DNA from 3 places in the Shewanella sp. Scap07 genome. Region 3 is predicted to be linked to each of the others. Evidence: predicted binding sites of a transcription regulator. Region 3 holds the regulator's gene; each other region holds the start of a gene.
The links. The regulator ArgR, encoded in region 3, controls arginine synthesis, uptake and breakdown. The targets are predictions, from matches to a motif close to ANTGAATANNTATTCANT.
Positions count from the first base shown of each region.

Region 1: the regulator ArgR is predicted to act here: its motif matches at 2,344-2,361, upstream of argA (amino-acid N-acetyltransferase).
Region 2: the regulator ArgR is predicted to act here: its motif matches at 4,425-4,442, upstream of FLM48_RS06485 (OadG family protein).

Region 1 is NZ_CP041329.1:4,634,004-4,641,288, reverse strand. Features, by position in the region: gene coaBC (bifunctional phosphopantothenoylcysteine decarboxylase/phosphopantothenate--cysteine ligase CoaBC) at 1-484, opposite strand, end outside; gene radC (DNA repair protein RadC) at 679-1,368, shown strand; gene rpmB (50S ribosomal protein L28) at 1,481-1,717, shown strand; gene rpmG (50S ribosomal protein L33) at 1,724-1,897, shown strand; gene argA (amino-acid N-acetyltransferase) at 2,419-3,738, shown strand; gene FLM48_RS20395 (PH domain-containing protein) at 3,789-4,295, opposite strand; gene rarD (EamA family transporter RarD) at 4,376-5,263, opposite strand; gene FLM48_RS20385 (thioesterase family protein) at 5,412-5,876, opposite strand; gene recQ (DNA helicase RecQ) at 6,070-7,285, shown strand, end outside.
Region 2 is NZ_CP041329.1:1,470,434-1,477,718, reverse strand. Features, by position in the region: gene FLM48_RS06510 (hypothetical protein) at 117-302, shown strand; gene FLM48_RS06505 (PBPRA1643 family SWIM/SEC-C metal-binding motif protein) at 389-724, shown strand; gene FLM48_RS06500 (hypothetical protein) at 737-925, opposite strand; gene FLM48_RS06495 (sodium ion-translocating decarboxylase subunit beta) at 1,171-2,301, opposite strand; gene oadA (sodium-extruding oxaloacetate decarboxylase subunit alpha) at 2,310-4,112, opposite strand; gene FLM48_RS06485 (OadG family protein) at 4,128-4,373, opposite strand; tRNA gene FLM48_RS06480 (tRNA-Ser) at 5,111-5,202, opposite strand; tRNA gene FLM48_RS06475 (tRNA-Arg) at 5,211-5,287, opposite strand; tRNA gene FLM48_RS06470 (tRNA-Arg) at 5,341-5,417, opposite strand; tRNA gene FLM48_RS06465 (tRNA-Arg) at 5,446-5,522, opposite strand; tRNA gene FLM48_RS06460 (tRNA-Arg) at 5,565-5,641, opposite strand; tRNA gene FLM48_RS06455 (tRNA-Ser) at 5,664-5,755, opposite strand; gene csrA (carbon storage regulator CsrA) at 5,959-6,156, opposite strand; gene alaS (alanine--tRNA ligase) at 6,525-7,285, opposite strand, start outside.
Region 3 is NZ_CP041329.1:1,000,418-1,007,702, forward strand. Features, by position in the region: gene FLM48_RS04330 (iron ABC transporter permease) at 1-1,176, shown strand, start outside; gene FLM48_RS04335 (ABC transporter ATP-binding protein) at 1,180-2,208, shown strand; gene FLM48_RS04340 (Dyp-type peroxidase) at 2,401-3,336, shown strand; gene FLM48_RS04345 (cupin domain-containing protein) at 3,368-3,826, opposite strand; gene argR (transcriptional regulator ArgR) at 3,990-4,460, opposite strand; gene mdh (malate dehydrogenase) at 4,777-5,712, shown strand; gene ispB (octaprenyl diphosphate synthase) at 5,783-6,754, opposite strand; gene rplU (50S ribosomal protein L21) at 7,026-7,285, shown strand, end outside.

The DNA.
Region 1 (7,285 bases), 1.5 Mb from region 3:
CCACTTCGCCACAGGCTTGCTCGCCACTGGCAGGGCCCCAAATATGGATGCCCCGTTGGCCAACGGCGTTAATATTGGCTTGTGTTGCTGGATTGGCATACATCTGTTGGTTCATGGCCGGACAGATAGCAATTGGCGCTTCTGTGGCTAAACAGGTGGTGGTAATGAGTTCATCAGCCATGCCGGCGTTAATTCTGGCAATCAAATTAGCCGTTGCAGGGGCGACAATCATTAAATCAGCCCAGCGGGCGAGTTCAATGTGTCCCATTGCAGCTTCGGCGGCTGGGTCGAGCAGATCTAAGGCTACCGGATGGCCGCTCAACGCTTGCAAAGTTAACGGGGTGATAAAGGTGGTTGCGCTTTGACTCATTACCACTCGGACATCGGCACCGCGCTCTTTTAAACGGCGCACTAAATCAGCAGATTTATAGGCGGCAATCCCACCACCAATGCCTAATAAGATTTTTTTACCAGTTAAAGCCATTATCTTCTCTTTTCTCTACAAGCTTGCCATATTGGCGTGGGGCTAACGATAGCATAAACCAATCCAAGTTGATGACACAGATTGAAAAAAATCAGCCATACTTGTTAGCGCCTGTTGAATTATTGCTGCTGTTTTATCGCAGCCAGTAAGCGGCAGATAACCAGAAGCGTTTTAAATGCAACAAGGAGGTTGCTATGGCCATTAAACATTGGCCCGAGGGTGAGGGACCACGAGATAAATTGTTAAAGTTTGGACCGCAGCAGTTGTCAGAAGCGGAATTATTGGCAGTTTTGCTGCGTAATGGCCTGCATGGTCAAAGTGCGGTGGCATTAGCACGAGAGTTGATTAGTCACTTTGGTGGTTTGCGGGCATTATTTAGCGCTTCGAAACAGCAAGTGTGCCAAATTGCCGGAATTGGGCCAGTAAAATACGCACAATTACAGGCTGCACAAGAAATAAGCCGCAGAATTTTTGAAGAAAAGCTGCAAAGAGGCAAATTTTTAACAGATCCTGATTTAACTCGGGACTATTTAATGAGACAATTAGCGGATCGTGCCTATGAGGTGTTTGGTATTTTATTACTAGATAGCCAGCATCGGGTGATTCAATTCGTTGAATTGTTTCGCGGCACCATAGATTCAGCATCTGTTTATCCGCGTGAAGTGGTTAAGTTGGTACTCGAAGAAAAAGCCGCAGCAGTGATTGTTTGCCACAACCATCCTTCCGGGGTGGCTGAGCCAAGTCATGCTGATCGGCGAATTACTGAGCGATTGAAACAAGCACTAGCAACGATAGATGTTTCCTTGCTAGACCATATGGTTGTAGGCGATCGCGACATAGTTTCGTTTGCAGAGAGGGGATGGATAGATTCAACTATCCCTTGATCTTTGATTTTAGATCCTGTATAAAATGCGCCCTCTTTGTGTGCCTCGGGCGACGGCCATATTCGAGGTACATTAATGCTCGAGCGTTAAATTGTTTTTGGAGAAGATTGACATGTCAAGAGTATGCCAAGTAACTGGCAAGCGACCAATGGTTGGTAACAACCGTTCGCACGCGAAAAACGCGACTCGTCGTCGTTTTTTACCTAACCTACAGAACCACCGTTTCTGGTTAGAAGACGAAAAGCGTTTCGTACAATTACGTGTATCTACTAAAGGTATGCGTATTATCGATAAGAAAGGTATCGAAGTTGTTATTGCAGAACTTCGTGCCCGCGGCGAGAAGGTGTAATAAACCATGGCTAAAGCTAAAGGTAACCGTGAGAAGATCAAGCTAGTTTCTAGCGCTAAAACTGGTCATTTCTACACGACTGAAAAAAACAAGCGTAACATGCCTGAAAAAATGGAGATCAAGAAATTTGATCCTGTTATTCGTCAGCACGTTATGTACAAGGAAGCTAAAATCAAGTAATCCTTGATATTAACTTTCTAAAAAGCCTCTAATTTCGATTAGGGGCTTTTTTTTTGCTTTTTTTAATAAAAATGCATAATACCAATCAGTATAAGAATTTGATCTACTCAGCGCGCTTTAGGCAAACTAATTCAAAGTAAGTATTGAAACAATGGTTGTTCCCTTGTGAAATTATTCAAGGCAGAAGTAGGCAGCCTAAAACGCGCCACAATGGCGAGTTTTAGCGATTCTGATGCTGTGTTAACGAGCTTAACCGTAGAATAACTATGCTCTTCACTCGTTGCAAACCACATGGATGTGGTGAATGTCATTAATGCAGGAGCATTTAAGGGCCTTGCCTCAGAACCGCTAAATTCTCGCTGAGCGACTAAATGTTTATACTGATTGGTATAAAAACTCTCCATTAAGGCGATTGATATCCCATGGTTGCAATTAAATGCTTTTAAAGTGAATTAAAATGCAATAATATTGACTTCTTATTCCTGCTCGGCAGAAATCGAGCTTATTTGAGGTTAACACCTGTGCGTACTACCGAACTCGTCGATGGTTTTCGTCATTCCGCTTCCTATGTTAATGCACACAGGGGCAAAACATTTGTGGTGATGTTAGGGGGAGAAGCGCTGGCCCAAGGTCAGTTTCGCTCAATCATCAACGACATTGCACTATTGCATAGCCTGGGCATCAAGATGGTGCTGGTGCATGGTGCCAGACCGCAAATCGATGAAGCGCTGGCGCAGCACCAGTTAATCCCTGAGTATTACAACGGCATCCGTATCACCGAAGAAGACGCTTTTAAAGTGATCAAACAGGTTGTGGGTGGGCTACAGCTGGATATTACCGCCAGGTTATCAATGAGCCTGAGTAATACGCCAATGCAGGGCACGCAGATTAACGTTGTGAGTGGGAACTTTGTCATAGCCCAGCCTTTGGGTATCGATAATGGTGTGGATTACTGCCTTAGCGGCAAGGTGCGCCGTATTGACGTGGTGGGCCTGCGTTCGCAACTTGATAATGGCGGCATAGTATTATTAGGCCCTGTGGCGGCCTCAGTGACCGGTGAGAGCTTTAACTTAACTGCCGAAGAGGTTGCCACCCAAATTGCGGTTAAAATCAATGCTGACAAGATGATTGGCTTCAGCTCGCAAAAAGGTATCTTAGATGAAACCGGCGAAGTGTTGGCAGAATTAATGCCAACCGATGCACAGCAAATTTTGTCGGGTATTACTGAGCAAGATAATTTATGTGTTGGTACTAAAGCGTTCTTGAAAGCCAGTATTGATGCCTGTCGTAATGGCGTGGCGCGCTGCCACTTTGTGAGTTACCTCGACGATGGTGCGCTGTTGCAAGAGCTGTTCTCCCGTGATGGCATTGGTACTCAGATTGTAACCGAGAGTGCTGAGCGATTACGTCGAGCCAATATTGGTGATATTGGTGGTATTTTAGACCTTATCAGGCCGCTAGAAGAAAAAGGCATCTTGGTGCGTCGCTCCCGTGAGCAGCTTGAGATGGAGATTGAGCAGTTTATGCTGATTGAACGTGACAGCCTAGTGATTGGCTGTGCGGCATTCTATCCATTTGAAGAAGATAACGCCGGTGAGTTTGCTTGCTTGGTGGTGCATCCAGATTATCGCGATGCCGATCGTGGTAGCTTGTTGCTACAAAACATTATTGGCCAAGCGCGGGTACGTGGATACTCTCGGCTATTTGCGCTAACCACCCGCAGTATCCATTGGTTCTTAGAGCATGGCTTTGAAATTGTTGATGTAGATGCCTTACCCGATAAGAAAAAGCAGCTTTATAACTATCAGCGCAAGTCGAAAATATTGGCATTGGAACTGTAATTTGCCCAAAAATGCGAATCAATAGATTCGCATTTTTTTATGGCTTGGCGTTACTTGCCCACTAAATCGCCCGGTTGTTGTAGGCTCAAGATAATTGGATAGTCATGACTCGTCGGGATCATAATGAGCTTACTTTGGTCGGTCATCGCCATGAAAGCTTTTTGCTGGTTTTTCAGTTTGAACCAACCCAGTTGGAGTTCAGGCATGCCAATGCCATTAGTGCGCAGTCTTGGTTTGAGATCCGGCTGCGTGTGCCAGTCTAGATAGCTAATCGCCTGCATATCGACTTCCGAGAGAGGTAAACTAAAGCCGTAAACAGGCACATCAAGGGTTAAGGTTTGCTCGTCGATCACCAGCTTAGCGTCATTGATTTGATACAGAACCCAGCTAAACGCCAAGATGAGTGGCACCATTAATGCCATGCTGGCCACTTTTGCTGGTTGCGGCATGCGCTTAAAAAATACCAAAGCGGCGATGCCAACTAACATCGCGATGAGGCCAATAAAGCTCCATTGGCCTGTGGTTGACATAGGTTCTAGCAGATAAACTTGCGACATAGACAAACTCCTTATTATCTAAGATGATTGCCATTTTGGCACATTGACATAATATGTCAACGTGCCAGCGAGGTGTTAGTTCAACTCGATTTCTTACGCTTATAAAGCATATCGATACTAAAAATTACCAGCGCACACCAGATGAAACCAAAGGTGATGCCTTTTTCTAAATCAAATGGTTCGTGATAGAGGCTGACGGCCAAGATGAACATAATGCTGGGGCCAAGGTATTGGAAAAAGCCCAGCATAGACAGCGGAATACGGGTTGCGGCACCGGCAAAGCACAGTAAGGGTACAGAAGTGACGACACCGGCAGCAATCAACATCAAGTTCATGTTTAGGCTGTTTGTCAGCATGCTAGCGCTAGCGCTGTCGAGCGTCATTATTAGATAGATGGCAGCAATGGGAAGTAGCAATGCGGTTTCTACTAGTAATCCGGTTTTGGCATCGACGTTGACCTTCTTGCGCAGTAAGCCATAAAAGCCGAAAGAACCTGCTAAAGCCAAGGATACCAGTGGAATCGAGCCAAAGGAGATAAGCTGGATAACCACGCCAACTCCTGCCAGTGCCACTGCAAACCATTGTAATTTACGTAGCCGCTCGCCGAGAAAAATCATCCCTAGTAACACGTTAAATAGCGGGTTAATAAAGTAACCTAAGCTGGCATCGAGCATGTGGTCGTTATTAACAGCCCAGATAAACAGCAGCCAGTTGCCGGCAATTAAGACCGAAGTTACCGCCAGCACACCAAGTTGTTTTGGCTGCTTAAACAATGCCCTGAGCTTGCTAAATCCACCGATAAACTGCATCAGAATAATCATAAATACAAACGACCACACCACGCGATGCGCCAGAATCTCAGACGCTGATACGCTATGTAATAGCTTGAAATAGATGGGCGCGATGCCCCAAAGGAAATAGGCACAAAGCGCTAAGGCGATGCCTTTGCGGTATTCGAGATCAGCCATGGTTCTACTGTTTTAATCGGTAACGGAACCGCATTGTAGGGGGCGGTGGCAGATCTCTCAAGTTTAGCGTGATAACTAAACTGACTTAGCCTTGTTAGTAAACCCTGCCACTTAGGCAAGATTTGCTGACAGCAAGCTATTACGCGAGTTAGCCGACCATGTATGTGCCTGTGCCAAAGGCAATATGCGAGCCTTGTTCGTTATGCAGCTCCATGCGACATACCGAGACTCTGTTGCCCGCGCGTATTACGGTGCCGGTGCCGGTAAACAGCTCGCCGCGCCCAGGGCGCAAATAATCAATACGTAAATCGATGGTGCCTAAGGTTTGAATCCGCTTTTCTAAATCCGCTAGACTCCAATCGTCTCGGCTGGCGACTAGGCCTGAAAAGGCGGTCAGTCCGCCGACCACATCCAGTACCGTTGCGGTGACGCCACCATGAAGAATTTGCTGGTGAATGTTGCCAATGAGCTCGGGTTTCATGCTGACTTCAACTTCAACCCCTTCGGTGTCGTAACGTTTAATGTCCATGCCCAGTAAGTTATGAAACGGCACATGTTTATCAAAGATTTCTGCCACGTTGGCTAACATCGTTGCTTGCACGGTATCGGTCATAATGTCGATCGTATTGTTATGGTTAGAGTATTTAATCTATCGCTAATTGACGGAGATAGGCAAGCATTTGCTGAAATTTTATTCAGCCGCCGACCACCGCGCTTTGGTGGTGAAGAAAAAAGCATTTCAGTCGAGACAACACCGCCCAGCTTGATTAGAATAGGCCTCCCTTGAAGTGAGATGATGTGAATTAATGACCACTGCTGTAGCTGTTGAATCGATAGACGCTGACCCGCTGGCTGCCAAACTGCAGGCGGTATTTGGTTACCGTACTTTTCGTTCAGGCCAGCGTGAAGTGATTGAACAAGCATGCCAAGGCCTAGACAGTTTGGTGATTATGCCAACCGGTGGTGGTAAGAGTTTGTGTTATCAGTTGCCTGCGACCATGTTGCCGGGGCTGACCATTGTCGTCTCACCGCTTATCTCATTGATGAAAGATCAGGTCGACAGTTTGACTCAGATGGGAGTCGCCGCAGCTTACCTCAATTCATCACTGTCTCGCGAAGATACCCAAGGCATATATCAAAAGATGCATCGCGGTGAGTTGAAGCTCTTATATGTATCGCCAGAGCGGTTGTTGATGCCTAACTTTATTGAGCGCATGCAGGCACTGCCGCTATCGTTATTTGCCATCGATGAAGCCCACTGTATTTCGCAATGGGGCCATGACTTTCGCCCTGAATATGCGTTACTTGGACAGCTAAAGCAGTTATTTGCCCACGTACCCGTTATGGCATTAACCGCCACGGCCGATCAGGTGACACGCCAAGATATCTGTACGCGTTTAGGCATTAATCCCTACGTGTTGCTCACCAGTTTTGATCGTCCCAATATTCGTTATACCGTGGCCGAGAAGCTCAATGCTGCGAATCAGCTCAGACAGTTTGTACAAGCTCAGCAAGGCAATAGCGGTATTATTTATTGCAGTAGCCGTCGCCGTGTTGATGAAGTCGCCGAACGTTTGACCCTGCAAGGCTACAAAGCCGAAGCTTATCATGCCGGTAAAACCCAACAAGAACGTGCCGATGTGCAAGAGCGTTTCTTGCGTGACCAGCTGGATATTGTCGTGGCGACGGTTGCTTTTGGTATGGGGATCAATAAATCTAACGTGCGCTTTGTGGTGCACTACGATATCCCCAAAAGTGTTGAAGCATATTACCAAGAAACGGGGCGCGCCGGTCGTGATGGACTGGATGCGGAAGCACTGATGCTATTTGATCCCAGTGATATTGGCCGCGTTCGGCATTTGATTGAACAATCGGAACCTGGGCCGCAACAGCAAGTAGAGTTTCATAAACTTAATACCATGGCTGCCTTTGCCGAAGCGCAAACGTGCCGCCGCCAAGTCTTGCTGCACTATTTTGATGAAAGTGCCACCCAAGCGTGTGGTAACTGCGATATTTGTTTAG
Region 2 (7,285 bases), 470 kb from region 3:
CAACCATTGTCTCTGTTATTCGTCTTGAATTAGTTTGCCAAAAGCGCGCTAAGTAGATCAAATTCTTATACTGATTGGTATAAAATAGCTTAACTGAAAGATAATTAAGGCCATTTATGACCAAACTCTTCTTCCTACCCATCATACTTTGTCTGTTTTGGACGCTGTTTTTACACCTCAATGGTGTGCCGCTTAAGCAGGGCAAAAAGGGCTTTATTTATATTATCGCCATCAGCATGACCCTGATCTTGTCATTGTTGTTCTTACTTTGGCTAACCGCAGGACAAAACTTACGTAGCTAACAGCTAATCGTTCACTAGGCGAGCGCTCAATGGTCTGGTAAGATTGCGCCCCCGCAATATGTGTGCAGTGAGATTCAGGAAATACCATGTCAGACAAGTTCTTCTTTAAAGGGCGCAAAACTCCTAAGCCTAAGCATGAGAGTTTTGGTTACAACACAAAGCGTAGCGCTAAACCTGGGACGCTAGAACGCCCTTTTGAGCTCACTGTCACCAGTAGCGAACGCCAAGCTGAAATAGCAGCGCTGCTACAAAGCCAAAAATTGCATGGCAACATTACTGTTGATGCAAGCGCGGTAGAAAATATTGCAGAGTTAGATGGCTACCTAAATCGGCCCACTACAGCAACTGTCGCTAAAGTCCCTGGACGTAATGACCCATGTAGCTGCGGCAGTGGTCAGAAATTCAAGCGTTGCTGTGGCTAGCCACTTACCCGTTTATAAAACGCTTTGGGAAAACACTTCAAGATGAGCTTCTAGCTCATCTTCTGTTTGTGGTGCGCGCTCTAATTCAAAGGTTAATGGGCTGCCGCCATTAAGCATAAACACCGATAGCTCACCGTGGTCATAATGAAACCATTTACCGTTAATACACAGGTCGGTATAGCAGTTGGGTAATAATTCCATGTTAGCACCTCATTGTCATAACTGTTTCTAGCAACTTTTTGTTAACTTTGAGTTGCAATATGGGATATACATCACCTTTATAAAAACCCAAATGACGTAGGGGAACCATGATCTATGTCAATGTGGACAACATTTTTTGGCAATTTAGCCATATTGATAAGCATAAATCGCCAAAATTGGCTTTTTAAGCGCATAAAAAAATGCCGCGAGATGACTCGCGGCATTTAACATTTCAACCTATTGAGCTACCCCAGTACGGCAATCAACACACCCGCAGCCACTGCTGAGCCTAACACCCCTGCAACGTTGGGGCCCATTGCATGCATCAATAGGAAGTTTTGCTGGTTAGCTTCTAAGCCCACCTTATTCACTACCCGTGCTGCCATAGGTACCGCTGACACGCCCGCTGCGCCGATAAGCGGGTTAATCTTACCACCCGATAACTTGCACATCAGTTTAGCCATCAATACCCCTGATGCTGTACCGATTGCAAACGCGACCGCACCTAATACCAAAATACCTAAGGTCTCAATTTGCAAGAACTGCTCAGCAGACAGTTTTGAACCTACTGCCAATCCAAGGAAGATGGTGACAATGTTAATCAGCTCGTTCTGCGCTGTGCTAGATAATCTATCCACAACACCCGATTCGCGCATTAAGTTACCCAAGCAGAACATACCGACTAACGGTGTTGCCGCTGGTAAAAACAGAATCGTTAACCCAAGCACCATTAGCGGGAAGATGATTTTTTCTTTCTTGCTCACCTCACGCAGTTGCTCCATCTTGATCTGGCGTTCAGATTCAGTGGTCAGCGCCTTCATAATAGGTGGCTGGATAATCGGTACCAGTGCCATATAAGAATAAGCCGCTACCGCAATCGCCCCTAATAATTCAGGTGCCAGTTTGGACGCTAAGAAAATTGCCGTCGGACCGTCCGCCCCGCCAATAATCGCAATCGCCCCCGCATCTGCCATAGTAAACTCAAAACCCGGGACCGCATTGAGCGCTATTGCGCCTATCAGTGTCGCAAAAATACCAAATTGTGCAGCGGCACCCAGTAACAACATGCGTGGGTTAGCAATTAATGCACCAAAGTCAGTCAACGCCCCAACGCCCATAAAAATCAATAATGGGAAAATACCGGTTTCGATACCCACATAGTAGGCGAAATACAACAGTCCGCCTTCATCGGTAAAGCCACCATTGGGAATGTTGGCCAGAATGGCTCCAAATCCAATTGGCAATAGCAACAAGGGTTCAAACCCACGGGCTATGGCTAAATATAATAGCGTGGCTCCCACCGCCATCATTAACATTTGGCCGCCAGTAAAGTTGGCGATACCTGATTCAGCCCAAAAAGCTAATAAACCTTCCATGACGACTCCTATGCTATGCCCAGTAATTGGTTGCCTACAGCGACAGAATCGCCCTCTTTCACCCAAATCTTACTGATCACACCATCGGCTTCAGCCCGAACTTCGGTTTCCATTTTCATGGCTTCTAGAATAATCACCACATCGCCCTGTTTAACGGTATCGCCTTGGGCTACGTTAACTTTGAAGATGTTGCCGGACAGCGGCGCACTCATCTCTAACTTAGTTTCAGTACTTGCTGGCGCAGCCGCTGCTGCGGGCGAAGAGGCCGGTGGCGTAAAGGACACCACATTGTCTGTCGCCACTATTTGATTAATGTCACCACCAGGTGATACCTCAACAACAAAGTTTTGCCCTTGTACGTTAACCGTATAAGTTTCTGGCTCCCCTGATACTGAAGCTGTAGCAGCTACAGCGGCTGACGCGGCTTCAGGCTTAGGCTCGAAGGCATCGGCATTGTCGCGGTTTTGCAAGAATTTATAACCAATTTGCGGGAACAGTGCATAAGTTAATACGTCATCGTCGAACTCAGAGCCGAGACGCACATCGTCCTGCGCGGCTTTATCTTTTAGCTCGTCGCGTAGGTTATCTAGCTCTGCCGTCAACTGGTCCGCCGGGCGACAAGTGATGGCTTCACCACCATCAAGTACTTTGTCTTGAAGGCTTTTGTTTACTGGGGCTGGAGTTGCGCCATACTCGCCTTTAAGTACGCCTTCAGTTTCTTTTGTCATTGACTTGTATCGCTCACCCGTCAATACGTTAATCACCGCTTGAGTACCCACAATTTGAGAAGTAGGTGTCACTAACGGTAAGAAGCCGAGGTCTTCACGGACTTTAGGGATCTCTTCCAGAACCAAGTCGAGCTTATCTGATGCGCCTTGCTCGCGTAACTGATTTTCCATGTTGGTCAACATGCCGCCTGGCACTTGAGCACGTAAAATGCGCGAATCAATTCCTTTAAGCTCACCTTCAAAACTGGCGTACTTCTTACGCACATCTCTAAAGTAAGCGGCGATCTCTTCTAAGAGCACCATATCGTAGCTCGTTGCGCGGTCAGTACCTTCTACCATAGCAACTAAGGTCTCTGTTGCGCTGTGGCCGTATGTTTGGCTCATTGACGAAATAGCGGTATCAAGGACATCAATCCCCGCCTCAATGGCTTTTTGGTAGGTGGCCGTACTTAAACCTGTAGTTGCATGACAATGCAGGGCAACAGTGAGATCAGTCTGGTTTTTAAGCTGGCTAATTAGATCGTAAGCTTCATACGGCTTAAGCAAGCCTGCCATATCTTTGATACATAAAGAGTGACAACCCATGTCTTCAAGGCGTTTGGCCATATCGACCCAAGTATCTAAGGTATGTACTGGGCTTGTGGTGTAAGAAATGGTGCCTTGCGCGTGCCCGCCTACTTCAACAACAGACTTTACTGCCTGTTGTAGGTTACGTACGTCATTCATCGCATCGAAAATACGGAATACATCAACACCATTATCGTGTGCACGTTCAACAAAACGGTGCACGAGGTCATCGGCGTAATGGCGATAACCTAAAAGATTCTGTCCACGCAATAACATTTGCTGTGGGGTATTGGGCATGGCTTTTTTAAGCTCACGGATACGCTCCCAGGGATCTTCACCAAGGTAACGAATACAGGCGTCAAAAGTGGCGCCGCCCCATGACTCAAGTGACCAATAGCCAACTTGGTCTAATTTTGCTGCTATGGGAAGCATATCCTCGATTCTAAGACGAGTGGCAAGAATGGACTGATGGGCATCTCTTAAAGCGACATCAGTTAATGCTAAAGGCTTGCTCATATAAACTCCCTAATTTTATGCTTTTGCTCGATACTGATGAATTGCTGCAGTAATCGCAGCAACTATTTTAGGATCGATATTATTATTCTGACTATCAGTAGCGGCCGGTTGCGGCTGACTACTAATCTGGGTTTCAGGGGCGAACTTCCACGCCACCAATTTAATCGCCAAGATCAACATAGAAAGGAATAGGAAAACTAAGCCCATACCAAGCAGCATGATACCGAGGGCATCCACTATCTGTTGTGAAATTGCGTTCATACTTTCCTCTTTCTGTTCTAGTACTTCTTTTATGCACCTAAAATTCAACTTAATGCATTTTTAGGCAGTAGCAAACTCCTGTTAGTCAGGGACAACTTGCTTAATTTAGCGCGAATATTCGCTATCAAGGTTGAAAACCATAACTAATCTATAACAAAAACGCGAGCCTTTTGTAAATTGGTCTTACCAAAATAGCCGTATCCAAATCGGTCAAAGTGAAAATATGATAAAAATATGACACTAAAAATGCAGATATGACAACAATTTGCGCTTACCAATCATTTTCTTCATAAAATGCCACTGCCAACGATAAAAATTGATTCCACAACACAGAACATTAATCGCCATCACGTATTTTATGCAATTTTGAAAGGTAAAAATTCATTCGAGCAGCCTAAGCCACTAGGAATAGCTGTTGATAATGGTTAAGTTAGCCTATTGTCGCTAAATAAGCAGCAAAACTGCCCGTTCAGCGGTGGGGTATTCATCGATCAAGCCCATCACGACAAAGAAAACGTTTTGCTTGTCTGCGAAGACGTTGCTGCAAGCAACAGTCGCGTTAGGTGTTGTTATACCAATCAGTATAAGAATTTGATCTACTCAGCGCGAGTCTTGGCAAGCGAGTTCAAGGCGAGTAGTAATAATGGTAGAAATAAAGGTCATTGAATAGCAGCGACAGCTGCCGTTAAAAAGCGGGCATTAAAAAAGCCCGTTGAATATTCAACGGGCTTTAATAATGGCGGAGAAGGAGGGATTCGAACCCTCGATGGGATTTAAAGCCCATACTCCCTTAGCAGGGGAGCGCCTTCGGCCACTCGGCCACCTCTCCGCATAAAATGGCGCGCTTGGGAGGATTCGAACCTCCGACCGCCTGGTTCGTAGCCAGGTACTCTATCCAGCTGAGCTACAAGCGCAAATTTTATGGTCTAACAAACAAAACGACGGTATAAACCGTCGATTTAGAATATGGTACGCGTGAGAGGATTCGAACCTCTGACCGCCTGGTTCGTAGCCAGGTACTCTATCCAGCTGAGCTACACGCGCACAGATAAAACTTTAAGTAAGATATAGATGGTACGCGTGAGAGGATTCGAACCTCTGACCGCCTGGTTCGTAGCCAGGTACTCTATCCAGCTGAGCTACACGCGCATCTTACTATCTATAAACTACTTTACACTAAAAAACAAAAAATGGTACGCGTGAGAGGATTCGAACCTCTGACCGCCTGGTTCGTAGCCAGGTACTCTATCCAGCTGAGCTACACGCGCATATCGTTTTCTAGTTAAGAAATGGCGGAGAAGGAGGGATTCGAACCCTCGATGGGAGTTAAAGCCCATACTCCCTTAGCAGGGGAGCGCCTTCGGCCACTCGGCCACCTCTCCGTTTTCTTGGCGCACATATTACTGTTTGATGAAAATAAGTCAAACCATTTCTGATAAACAATTACTGTTTGAGTCGTTTTTAAGCAGATTGTACTCTAATGCACCAAATACGCAGGAAAAGTACATTTTTAAAAGCCCAAAAACAAAAAAGCCAGCGAAATCGCTGACTCTCTATAAGTCTTACTCCGGTCCAAGAGTTTGACTTAAAAGTTGCCACCCTCAGGTGCATTTCCGGCCTTCTCAGACTGAATACGTTGATAAATCTCTTCACGATGTACAGAGACTTCTTTAGGTGCATTCACACCGATGCGTACCTGGTTACCTTTTACGCCTAACACAGTGACAGTTACTTCGTCACCAATCATCAGTGTTTCACCAACACGACGAGTTAATATCAGCATTCTTTTGCTCCTTAGTTCCTAGTCTGCTCTCTACGGCACTATTCCGTTAATATGCTTATTATAAGGTCAGCATAGTACAAATTAACAGTAGTCTATTCGAAAAGCGTGATTTAATTGCACCTTTAAACGTCAAAAACGTGAGATATCTGTCTGACATCTAACCATAACGCGTTATTTTCGCTCTTTTGTTAGGTTATATTATCACTTTACGAGATTAAACCAGCATTAATTACACTTCTTTAGATTATTATTAGGTAATGATCATTATTGCGGCAATTTTTGACGCTAATGCCATTACCTAAACATCCTTGAATTACCATGCCTTAATCTTAGTCATAAAAAAAGCGCCGTAGGCGCTTTTTTAACGATTAACTCAATCGATCAGTCAACCAAGGTAACACGCTCGCTAATGCGGCATCTAAGTTCTCTGGTTGACTACCACCAGCTTGTGCCATATCCGGACGCCCACCGCCTTTACCACCCACTTGAGCAGCAACAGTAGCAACCAACTCCCCTGCTTTAACCTTAGCGGTAAGATCTTTAGTCACACCAACAATCAAGTTAACTTTGGCATCACCTGCTATGCCAAGTACTACAATACCCGATTGCAGTTTCTGCTTAAGCTCGTCTTGCAAGCCGCGTAGTGCTCCTGACTCCACACCTTCAAGCTTTTTAACCAGCACTTTAACACCCGCTACCTCTTGCGCTTCACCAGCAAGGTCGGCACTGGTAGCAGCCGCTAACTTATCTTTAAGTTGCGCCAACTCTTTTTCCAGTTGCTTAGTTTTGTCTAATTGTGCTTTTAGCTTAGTGACCACAGAGGCTGAATCAGATTTTAGCAATGAAGCGGCCTGCTCTAAATCTGCTTGCTGATTAGCAATGTATGCCATTGCAGCTGCGCCGGTGACTGCTTCAATACGACGAACACCTGCAGCGATGCCACCTTCTGAAGTAATTTTGAATACACCGATGTCACCCGTACGACCAACATGGGTACCGCCACACAGTTCAATCGAGAAATCACCCATGGTTACAACGCGTACTTGTGAATCATACTTCTCACCAAATAGCGCCATCGCGCCTTTTTCTTTGGCTGATTCAATATCCATCACTTCAGCTTTCAATTCGT
Region 3 (7,285 bases):
TTTCCCTATATTTATTTGTTGGCACGAACCGCATTCATGGAACAGTCTTCCAGTTTGCAGCATGCATCGAGAGTGATGGGGTGTGGCCCTTGGCGCAGTTTTTGGCGTTTGAGTTTACCAATGGCTCGTCCGGCATTAGCGGTAGGGGCGTCATTAGTTGCAATGGAAACCGTGGCAGATTTTGCCACTGTAAGCTACTTTGCGGTGCCAACGTTGACTACAGCCGTTTATGATACTTGGCTCGGCTACGGTAGCTTAGCAGCTGCAGCTAAGTTGTCTGCCATTATGTTGTTAGTGGTATTTTCTATGATTGGTTTCGAGCGCTTTGCTCGACGTAAGCAAAAGCTGTTTCAAAAGCAGACTGAAATTAATCGCGCCGACCTATACGAACTGAAGGGCATAAAAGGGGCTTTGGCAACCGCCTATTGCGGACTGCTACTGACATTTTCCTTCTTGTTACCGTTTATCATTTTGTTGCAGTACGCCATAAACTATTTTGACCAGAGTTGGCACAGTCAGTTTCTACAGTACAGTTGGAATAGTTTTTATATCGCCGCGATTGTCAGCGTACTGACTGTGGCATTGGGGTTACTGCTGATGTTTGTTCGTCGCTGCAGCCCTAGAAAACAAGATTTGTTACCGTCACGCTTAGCTTCTACGGGCTACGCGTTGCCTGGCACGGTGCTCGCTATTGGTATCTTAGTTCCCTTGACCTATGCAGATTTTGCTATCAATGATATTTACGCTTACTTTGACCAGCGAGGCCCTGGGCTTATCTTAAGTGGTAGCGTGTTTGCCTTGATAGCGGCTTTTTGTATTCGCTTTAGTGCGATAGCTATCGGCAGTATTGAGAACAGCTATAAACGTGTGAGTCCATCTTTAGATATGGCGGCCATAACCATGGGGATGAAACCTAGAATGCTGATGTGGCGTGTTCATCTGCCATTGCTGCGAAAGGGGGTTTTTGCTGGGTTATTATTAGTGTTTATTGAGTGCATGAAAGAGCTTCCTGCAGCCTTGTTGTTGCGCCCGGTTGGCTTTGAAAATCTCGCCACTTATGTGTTCCAGTTTGTGTCTGACGAGCAACTTGAACATGGCGCATTAGCTGCTATCGTCATTGTATTGGTGGGTCTCATACCGCTTATCTATCTCAACCGTTCTTTGGAGCAACATTAAATTATGTCGACACTGACTATTAATAAGGTATCAAGCGATTATCAAAGCCAGAGAGTGCTGACAGAGTTATCTTTGCAAGTAGAAAAGGGTGAGATTGCTGCACTGTTAGGCCCCAGTGGATGCGGCAAAACCACCTTACTACGTGCGATAGCGGGCTTGCAGGCGGTTTCTGCCGGCGAGATACATATCAATGGTGAGTTGGTCTCATCGCCAAGCGAACATCGACCCAGCGAACAACGTGGCATCGGAATGATTTTTCAAGACTATGCACTGTTTCCGCACCTCACTGTGGCTGACAACGTGCTTTTTGGTGTCAAAGGATTAGATAATGCCGCACGCCAAGCTCGCCTCGATGAGATGCTCAGTTTAGTGAAGTTAGAAGGACTTGCTCAGCGCTACCCCCATGAACTATCTGGCGGTCAGCAGCAGCGTGTATCGATTGCACGCTCATTAGCCTATGAGCCTGAACTCTTATTGTTAGATGAGCCTTTCTCAAACATTGATGCCAAGGTGCGTAGTGAAATGATGTTAGAGATCCGTCAAATTCTAAAATCACGCGGCGTCAGTGCCATTTTTGTTACCCACAGTAAAGATGAAGCGTTTGTTTTTGCCGATAAGTTAGCTTTATTTAAAGATGGGGCGATCGTTCAGTATGGGACTGCTGAGGAGCTGTATTCAGATCCGTGCGATCGTTATGTGGCGGACTTTTTGGGTAGCGGTAATTACATACCAGCGTCGGTATCAGATGATTATCAAGTGAACACGCCATTAGGCTTGTTGACCAGCACCAAAGTGTTACGCCAACCGGTTAATTACGAAGGCATGGTATTACTGCGGCCGCAGCAGATTGAAATCGCAGCTGACGAGTGTGGTAAAGGTGTCATTGTTGAGCGTCGCTTTTTAGGCAATATTTGTCATTATCAAGTCCAGTTAGCTGAACAGTTTTATGAAGTTAAAAGCCAGTTGTTGCAATTGACACCTGGGCAGCGGGTACAGCTATCAGCACCGAGTCATCAATTGGTATTGTTTTAACAACAAAATCGACTCTAATCTTGCGCTTTGGACGGTCAGCATTGTATTGGACTGGTTGCAATGATTAAAAAAAGGTAATCTTAATGATTAGTTGATGTTTCAGTTGCTAGTTTTGTGCTTAGGTTAATACTATTAATCGCTAAAGTTTCGCATAATATGGCCGAAAATGAGACAGACATAAGGTGAGAATTGATGGACAACCAGGCTATGCCACGAGAACAAATAGGTATTTGTGCAGAAGGGAACCTACACAGCGTTTATTTGATGTTTAATGCCGAGGACAATGTTGAATCTCAACTTCGTCCTTGTGTCGCTAATGTAGCCCAGTATATCCATGAATTGGCAGATCAGTATGCCGATAGTGCTTTCAATGGTTTTGTGGCCATAGGGGCAAATTATTGGGATAGTCTTTACCCGCAACAGCGTCCGCTAGAGCTTAAACCTTTCCCAGCAATGCATGTTGATAACCGTGATGCACCTGCACTTGAATATGACCTGTTTGTGCACGTTCGTTGCGATCGCTTTGACATCTTGCACTTAGTGGCAAATGAAGTGTGTCAGATGTTCGAAGGCCTGGTCGAGTTAGTCGATGAAGAGCGTGGTTTCCGCTTTTTGGAAAACCGCGATCTTACTGGCTTTGTTGATGGCACAGAAAACCCTAAGGGGCATGGGCGTCAAACGACCGCGTTAGTCGGAGATAACGATCCAACATTTAAAGGTGGCAGCTACATCCATGTGCAGAAGTTTGCCCACAACCTGAGTAAATGGAATCGCCTTCCGGTTAAAAAGCAAGAAGATATCATCGGTCGCACTAAGCAAGACAATATTGAATACGCCAGTGCTGATAAGCCATTAACCAGCCATATTAAGCGGGTTAACCTGAAGGACGAGCAAGGTAATTCATTGGAGATTTTGCGCCAGAGCATGCCTTATGGCTCTGTTAAAGAGCAAGGTTTGATGTTTATTTCTATGTGCCACAATGCCAGCAACTTTGAAAAAATGCTGCATAGCATGGTACACGGGGATGGTGAAGGAAACCATGATCATTTAATGCACTTTACTCAAGCGTTGACTGGTTCTTCCTTTTTCTGCCCATCACTCGACTTTTTAGAAAGCGCTAGCCAATAAACACAAAAAACGCACCTTAAGGTGCGTTTTTTTATGCCTCATCACTGTCCCAATAGTTAGTGGGACGCTTGGCATAAATTTCGTCGATGCTGCGGACTTGCACTTTATTATTGTCGGGATAAACCACCACATCATGCTGATCGCGATTGCCTATTACTAAGAAGATAAACTCGCTGTCATAGTCATTTCTTAGTGTATGGGCGATAGCGCTGTTTGCTTTAAAGCAAATGTAGTCGCCTTTCTTAAACAGTTGCGGTTCACCGTCGATAAGCAGTGTAGCCTGCCCCTCAATAGCGTAAATATGTTCCTCTTCTTTGGTATGGTAGTGAGCCACTGAGGAAGTTTTACCTGGCGCAAGCTTCTCCATTGTGACCCCAATTTTTTCGCAACCAGCGGCGTCGCCGATATGCTTTTGTGCGCTGGCATATTGATCGGTGTGCTGCCAAGACTCCCAACAGACGTCATTGATATTAATTATTTTACTTGTCATCGATACATCCTTAGCCCAAAAACGGCTTTGACTTTGGCTATTTAGCGTCTCACGAATGTTTACATGATTCAATATATTGTATGCGTCATTTTGCCGGGATAAAAAAAAGAAGCGTATTTACGCTTCTTTCTAATGGGGTTAACTGTGCTAACTCGGTTGTTGTTTAGTCAGCGTAGTTGAATAATGATTTAACCGTTTCTAGCGTTTTGTCGATTTGCTGGATATTTGATGGACAGATAAAGATGGTGTCATCACCGGCAATCGTGCCTAAAATTCCTTCTGGTTTACCGATTGAATCGAGCAGTCGAGCGATTAATTGTGCAGCGCCTGGGCTCGTACGTACCACGATCATGCTTTGATTGTGGTCAACATCTAATACCAAGTTTTTTAATGGGCTACCAGCAGTAGGCACACCTAATTCAGCAGGCAAGCAATACACCATCTCTTGCTTGGCATTACGCGTCCTGACTGCGCCGAACTTGCTTAACATGCGCGACACTTTAGATTGGTTAATATTATTATAACCTTCATTTTGTAGCGCATTGACAATCTCACTTTGGGAGCCAAATCGCTCCTCTTTGAGAATCGCCTTAAACGTTTTAACTAATTCATCCTGATTTTTACTTGCTTGCATAGTATTTTTATTCTTTATTCAAAAATCTCGCTCATTTTGAATATCTTTGACTTTTTTGTCAACAATTACTCGAATTGGTTGAATAAAAATTCAATATGATGACTTTTGTAGAGTTAGAGAATTGGCTGTGTGTGACAATTTGTATCATTTTCTGGAGTAAAAATACTAATGTGGGCTGCTTGTGGCAATAACATATGGCGAAAATGTCAGTTGCACGACTAAGGGATAATTGAATTTTGTTTGTGATTCCAGTAATGTTGCGCCATCAACAAATACGATCTACATCACAAATATCCAAGAAATAACGGAGATAACTATGAAAGTTGCTGTACTTGGTGCCGCTGGTGGTATTGGCCAGGCTTTAGCCCTACTTCTGAAAACTCAGCTGCCTGCCGGTTCAAAACTGTCCCTATATGATATCGCACCTGTTACCCCTGGTGTCGCCGTTGACCTTAGCCACATCCCAACTGATGTTGAAGTTAAAGGTTTTGCTGGTGAAGACCCAACACCTGCGTTAGAAGGCGCTGATGTTGTTCTTATCTCTGCTGGTGTAGCACGTAAGCCAGGTATGGACCGCTCAGATCTATTCAATATCAATGCAGGTATTGTTAGAAACCTAGTTGAAAAATGTGCTGCTGCTTGTCCAAAAGCATTGATTGGTATTATTACTAACCCTGTTAACACCACGGTAGCGATTGCAGCTGAAGTATTGAAAGCGGCAGGTGTTTATGACAAAAATCGTTTGTTCGGTGTGACTACACTGGATGTTATCCGTTCTGAAACTTTCGTTGCAGAAGCCAAAGGCCTGAATGTTGCTGACGTGAATGTCAATGTGATTGGCGGCCACAGCGGTGTGACTATCTTACCTCTACTTTCTCAAATTGAAGGTGTGAGCTTTAGTGATGAAGAAGTCGCTGCATTAACGACACGCATTCAGAATGCGGGTACCGAAGTGGTTGAAGCTAAAGCCGGTGGCGGTAGTGCTACACTGTCAATGGGCCAAGCAGCATGCCGCTTTGGTTTGTCGCTAGTGCGTGGTCTTCAAGGTGAAGCCAACGTGGTTGAGTGTGCCTATGTCGATGGTGGCAGTGAGCACGCAGAGTTTTTTGCGCAACCAGTATTGCTTGGCAAAAATGGTGTTGAGCAGGTACTAGCTTACGGTGAAACGAGTGCGTTTGAAGCTAATGCTCGTGATGCAATGCTAGATACCCTAAAAGCTGACATTACCTTAGGTATCGATTTCGTTAAGTAAATCGTTAGCAAAACAAAAAAAGGAGCCTAATGGCTCCTTTTTTGTTTGCTTGGTATTAAGCTTGCGACTTTTAGTGGCTGCGCGCTGCTGCGATTTCAGCTAAAGAGATCAGCGCTTGCTTGTACTCACTGTCTGGTAGGGGAGAAAGTGCCGCTATGGCTTTGTCAGATTCTTCTAGCGCACGTTTCTCGGTATATGCCAGCGCCCCGCAACTATGCAAAGCTGCCATAATGGTTTCGATATGCTCAGTACCGTCACCTTTCTCAATCGCTTCGCGGATCATTGCGCTTTGCGATTCGGTGCCATTTGCGATGGCATAAATCAGCGGCAGTGTTGGCTTTCCTTCGGCAAGGTCATCACCGATGTTTTTGCCAAGCTCTTCAGTATCTGCGGTGTAATCGAGTAAGTCATCGGTGAGCTGGAAGGCGGTGCCGAGGTATTTGCCATAGTCAGCAAGTGCGGTTTGAATCTCTATTGGACTGTCAGCAAGCACCCCTGCTAGGCGTGTTGCAGCTTCAAATAGCTTGGCGGTCTTGCAGTAAATGACACGCATGTAACTTTCTTCGGTGGTATCGGGGTCATTACAGTTCATCAACTGTAGTACCTCACCCTCTGCCAAGATGTTAGTTGCATCTGCTAGAACTTCTAGTACTTGCATGCTGCCTAACTCTGTCATCATCTGGAACGAGCGAGTATAAAGAAAGTCCCCAACCAACACGCTCGCACTATTGCCAAATAGGGCATTGGCGGTTTCACGTCCTCGGCGTAGCATAGACTCATCAACGACATCATCATGCAGCAAGGACGCGGTATGAATGAATTCAATGATGGCTGCTAATTTAAGGTGGGCTTCACCTTGGTAGTCAATGGCACGTGCCGCTAATATTGATAGCAGCGGACGCATGCGTTTGCCGCCACCATTGATAATGTAGAAACCTAACTGGTTAATTAAGGCTACATCAGACTCGAGTTGTTTATAGATTAGCTGGTCGACATTTTTCATGTCGTGGTCAGCTAACTGACGAATGGCGTTCAAATCCATATTTAGGCTCTACCGTTAGGATACTTAAAAAGGGCGCATCCAATTTAATGCAAAAATGTTATAATATTGCGATTCTACCTAAAAATACGCTGTAAGACAGTATTAGTGAGCCATTGTGAGAGTAATTCCGATCTTTTTTTGATCAAAGTGAATTAGGACTTGTCAGCTTGGTCTAGTTAGCGTAAACTCCGCGACCATTGTCATTAAAGCTTTTATAGCACCCAGCCTAATAAAAAAGTCTGCGTGTTAGAAATATCGGAGTAAAATAGCTATGTACGCTGTTTTTCAAAGTGGTGGTAAGCAACACCGTGTTGCTGCAGGCCATACTGTACGTCTAGAAAAATTAGAAGTTGCTACAGGTGAAACTATCGAATTTGACCAAGTATTATTGGTTGCTGATGGTGAAACTGTACACGTTGGTGCACCTTTAGTTGAAGGTGGTAAGGTTATCGCTGAAGTTATCAACCACGGTCGTGGTGAGAAGGTAACTATTCAGAAGTTTAACCGTCGTAAGCACCACGAAAAGAAAAT